DNA from 2 places in the Streptomyces sp. NA02950 genome. Region 2 is predicted to be linked to the other one. Evidence: riboswitches for the same ligand, from Rfam matches in the RefSeq annotation. Region 2 holds a riboswitch; the other holds the start of a gene.
What was found. A riboswitch is a leader RNA that binds a small molecule or an ion and turns the genes downstream of it on or off. The one in region 2 is predicted to bind glycine.

Region 1: linked by a shared signal. The riboswitch ahead of gcvP (aminomethyl-transferring glycine dehydrogenase) and the one ahead of gcvT (glycine cleavage system aminomethyltransferase GcvT) in region 2 are both predicted to bind glycine.

The regions. Positions count from the first base shown of each region.
Region 1 covers NZ_CP054916.1:1,404,727-1,407,175, reverse strand. The annotation lists gene HUT19_RS05690 (DNA polymerase IV) at 1-137, shown strand, start outside; gene HUT19_RS05685 (PRC-barrel domain-containing protein) at 113-430, opposite strand; glycine riboswitch at 556-654, shown strand; gene gcvP (aminomethyl-transferring glycine dehydrogenase) at 844-2,449, shown strand, end outside.
Region 2 covers NZ_CP054916.1:2,941,323-2,943,771, reverse strand. The annotation lists gene gcvT (glycine cleavage system aminomethyltransferase GcvT) at 1-1,068, opposite strand, end outside; glycine riboswitch at 1,228-1,337, opposite strand; gene HUT19_RS12320 (AAA family ATPase) at 1,488-2,288, shown strand.

The sequences.
Region 1 (2,449 bases), 1.5 Mb from region 2:
CGGGCCCCGGCCCCCACGGGGATCCCGGCGGCGGCCCGGGTGCCCGATCGCGCCACGACCGCGATCACGACCACGGACAGGGCCACGACCACGGACAGGGCCGTGACCAGGGTCAGCCGGTGACGTCCAGTCCGTAGTGGTGGTACAGCTGGAGCTCCTGCTCGGGCGAGAGATGGCGGCCGACCCCGAAGTCCGGGGCGTCCTTGATCAGCGCCCGGTCGTAGGGCACCCGGAGGGTGTCGCCGACGACCTCGCTCGGTTCCAGCGGTACGAACACATCCCGGCTGAACAGTCCGGTGCGTACCGCCGCCCACTCGGGCTCGCCGGTCGCGTCGTCGAGATAGACCTCGTCCACGGTGCCGATCTTGGCGCCCTCGCGGTCGAATGCCTTGCGGCCGATCAGGGTCCGCGGGTCGATATCGGTCTGCACGCTCTCTCCCACAGGTGGCAATTGTCCAGTGATAACTACAAAAAGCCACATCGCCGCGCGCGGCCACTCGAGCGGTCGGCGCCCCGCCCGTGCGACAGATGCGCTGGTACGCTGGCTTTGGCTGTAGACCCCGTGCGGGAGAGTTCTCCGTCGATTGTTGTCGGAGGCGCCGAAGGAGCAAATCCTCCCCGGAATCTCTCAGGCACACGTACCGTGCGGGTGAGGTCACTCTGGAAAGCAGGGTGGGCCACGGGCGGGCGTCGCTCCGAAACCCCTCCTCACCGACGGTGAAAGCCGGTCAGGCACAACGCGGGCCGGTGAAGCTCTCAGGTTGATGACAGAGGGGGAGGCCGTCCGGGCACCCGCGCCGTGGTGCCCCTCGTCGGTCGTTACAGACCAGGAGGCCCCCGCAGATGACCGCCAACCGCATCTCGCTCTCCGATCTGGAGTGCGGTACTCCGTTCGAGCAGCGCCACATCGGTCCCGACAGCGAGGCGCAGGCCAAGATGCTCGCCCAGGTCGGCTTCGGCTCGCTCGACGAGCTGACCGAGACCGCCGTACCGGATGTCATAAAGAGCACCGAGGCGCTGGATCTGCCCCCGGCCCGCAGCGAGGCGGAGGTCCTCGCCGAACTGCGTGGCCTCGCCGACCGCAACCAGGTACTGCCGTCCATGATCGGCCTGGGCTACTACGGCACCTTCACCCCGCCGGTGATCCTGCGCAATGTGATGGAGAACCCGGCCTGGTACACCGCCTACACCCCGTACCAGCCGGAGATCTCCCAGGGCCGGCTGGAGGCGCTGCTCAACTTCCAGACCGCCGTCGCCGATCTGACCGGGCTGCCCACCGCCGGTTCCTCGCTGCTCGACGAGGGCACCGCCGCCGCCGAGGCGATGGCGCTCTCGCGCCGCGTCGGCAAGGTCAAGGAGGGCGTCTTCCTGATCGACGCCGACTGTCTGCCGCAGACCATCGCCGTCATCCAGACCCGGGCCGAACCCACCGGGGTCGAGGTCGTCGTGGCCGATCTGTCCCGGGGCATCCCGGACGAGATCGCCGAGCGCGGTGTGTTCGGTGTGCTGCTCCAGTACCCGGGCGCCTCCGGTGAGGTGCGCGACCCCCGCCCGGTCATCGAGCGGGCGCACGAACTCGGCGCGATCGTCACCGTGGCCACCGATCTGCTCGCGCTCACCCTGCTCACCTCGCCCGGTGAGCTGGGCGCGGACATCGCGGTCGGCAACAGCCAGCGGTTCGGTGTGCCGATGGGCTTCGGCGGCCCGCACGCCGGATTCATGGCCGTCCGGGACACCTTCGCCCGCAACCTGCCCGGCCGGCTCGTCGGCGTCTCGGTCGACGCGGACGGCGACAAGGCGTACCGGCTGGCCCTCCAGACGCGTGAGCAGCACATCCGCCGTGAGAAGGCCACCAGCAACATCTGCACCGCCCAGGTCCTGCTGGCCGTCATGGCCGGGATGTACGCGGTCTACCACGGCCCGGACGGACTCGCGGCCATCGCCCGCCGCACCCACCGCTACGCCACCGTCCTCGCCGAGGGGCTGCGGGCGGGCGGTGTCGAGGTTGTGCACGGCGCCTACTTCGACACCCTCACCGCGCGGGTGCCCGGCCGCGCCGCCGATGTGGTCGCCGCGGCCCGCGAGGCCGGGGTCAATCTGCGGCTGACCGACGCCGACCACGTCGGCATCGCCTGCGACGAGACCACCGGCCGCGCCCAGCTCGCCGCCGTCTGGTCCGCCTTCGGCGTGGACGGCGGCAGCGGCGAGGGCACCGCGATCCCCACGGTCGACGCGCTGGACGCCGCCGCGGGCGAGGCACTGCCGCGGGAGCTGCTGCGCGGCGACGGCTATCTGTCCCACCCGGTCTTCCACCAGCACCGGTCCGAGACCGCGATGCTGCGCTATCTGCGGCGGCTGTCCGACCGGGACTACGCTCTGGACCGGGGCATGATCCCGCTCGGCTCCTGCACCATGAAGCTCAACGCCACGACCGAGATGGAGCCGGTCA
Region 2 (2,449 bases):
GATGTCCACGGCCACGCCCTCGGTGCCGGGGTTCGCGTGCTCCGCGTCGACGTAGGCGATGGCGATGGGCTTGCCGAGCGTGGGGGAGGGGGCACCCGAGGTGACCTCGCCGATCACCGTGCCGTCCGGGCCCACCACCGGGTATCCGGCGCGCGGCACCCGGCGGCCTGAAGCGATCAGGCCCACGAGGGCGCGCGGGGGCTCGTTCTCCGCCCGGCGCGCCGCGTCCTGGAGGGCCTCGCGGCCGACGAAGTCACCGGCCTTCTCGAACTTCACCACTCGGCCGAGCCCGGCGTCGAACGGGGTCGTGGAGGTGGTCAGCTCATGTCCGTACAGCGGCATCCCCGCCTCCAGCCGCAGGGTGTCCCGGCAGGAGAGACCGCAGGGCACCAGGCCCGCGGGGGCGCCCGCCTCGGACAGGGCCTGCCACAGCCGCTCGGCGTCGTCCGGCGCGACGAACAGCTCGAAGCCGTCCTCACCGGTGTAGCCGGTGCGGGCGATCAGCGCGGAGACCCCCGCGACGGTGCCCGGCAGACCGGCGTAGTACTTGAGGTTGTCCAGGTCGGCGTCGGTCAGGCTCTTGAGGATGCCCGGGGACTCCGGCCCCTGGACCGCGAGCAGCGCGTACGCCTCCCGGTCGTCCCGGACGGCCGTCTCGAAGCCGGAGGCCCGTTCGGTCAGCGCGTCCAGTACCACCTGGGCGTTCGAGGCATTGGCCACCACCATGAACGCTTCGTCGGCGAGACGGTAGACGATCAGGTCGTCGAGGATGCCGCCCTCGGTGTCGCAGATCATGGTGTAGCGGGCGCGGCCCACGGCGAGCGCCGAGAGATGCCCGACCAGGGCGTGGTCCAGGGCCTGCCCGGCCTGCGGCCCGGTGAGTGTGATCTCACCCATGTGGGAGAGGTCGAAGAGCCCGGCGCGGGTGCGGACGGCGGTGTGCTCGTCGCGCTCGCTCGCGTAGCGCAGCGGCATGTCCCAGCCCGCGAAGTCGGTCATGGTGGCACCGAGCGCACGGTGCAGCGCGTCCAGCGCGGTGCGGCGTGGCGCGGTCGGGGCGTCGGTCATGATTCAGGCTCCAAGATCGAGATCGCGGCGGGGACAACAGGACGCAGAACGTCCTCCCCATCTGTCATCGGAACCTGAGAGGTTCGCCGTGACGCCCGCACGGGGTCCGGCTTGCACCTTGGGTGGAGCCACGCACAGCGGCTCGCTTTTCAGATCTGCCTCGCCCGCGCGGTAATAGGGCCTGAGAGATTCAAGGGAGGACTTGCTCCTTCGGCGCCCGGGCCGCCGGCGGCTGCCGGTGTGACCAAGGACTCTCCCGCGCGGATTCAAGCGGCCGGTATGGAGTTGCGCGGACATCATCGCACGTACTGGCGAGAAGGGAACCCCCAGTCCGTGAGGCGACCGCCTTGATGCGTATTACCTTTTCTTGACACTCTTCGGGTACGAGCCGCAGTGACCGACCTGGGAGGACGATCACGGTGCATGGGCAGGGAGCGTATGCGACGTCACGTGGGCCCCTGCCGGTGCGGCGCGGACGCGCGCCGTCCGCGGGGCCGGTCCGGCCGGGGCGCCGGGCCCTGGTCCACGATCTGCGCACCGGCGGTGACGCGTGCGCCGACGCGTGCGTCGACCCGGGCGCGGTCACGCCGCCGGACGAGCGGGCCGCGGGCGCCGCGGTGGGCGCCGAAGGGGGCGGGCCCCCGGCGGTCCGGAGCGGCGCCGGGGTGCCCGAGCTGCGCTATCCGGCCCACGACGTGCTGGTCGCCTCCGGGCTGCCGGGCAGCGGCAAGACCACACTGATCAACCGGACGGTCGCCCCGCTGGACGACGACGGCGGCACGGTGGTCCGGATCGACTCCCAGAACACACGCGAGGCGTGGGAGCGGCGGCTGCCGGGCTGGCTGCCCTACGCGCTCTACCGGCCGCTGGTCCGCTGTGCCCACTACGCCGGGCTGCACCGCGCGCTGCGCTCGGACGCCAGTGTGGTGGTGCACGACTGCGGCGCGCTGCCCTGGGTCCGCCGCTGGCTGGCCTGGGACACCCGGCGCCGGGGCCGGCGGCTCCACATGGTGCTGCTCGATGTGGAGCCCGAGGTCGCCCTGAAGGGGCAGGCCGCCCGCGGCCGCGGAGTCTCCGGGTACGCCTTCGGACGGCACCGGCGCGCCGTGCGGCGGCTGGTCGCCGGGGTGGAGGCGGGGCGGCCACCGGCCGGCTGCGCCTCGGCGGTGCTGCTGGACCGGGCGGCGACCAGCGCGCTGCGCGGCATCTCCTTCGAGTGAAATCCACCGCCCGACAACCGTCAGACGAGCGGGGCGTGAGTGGCGTACGACCGGCGCTCGAGCACATCGCGAGCGCACCCTGAGCGCACCCTGAATCACCCCGCGTGCTTCGCACCGCTCCGAGGTGGGGATGTGGTGTGGAGATGAGAACGCGGCCGATG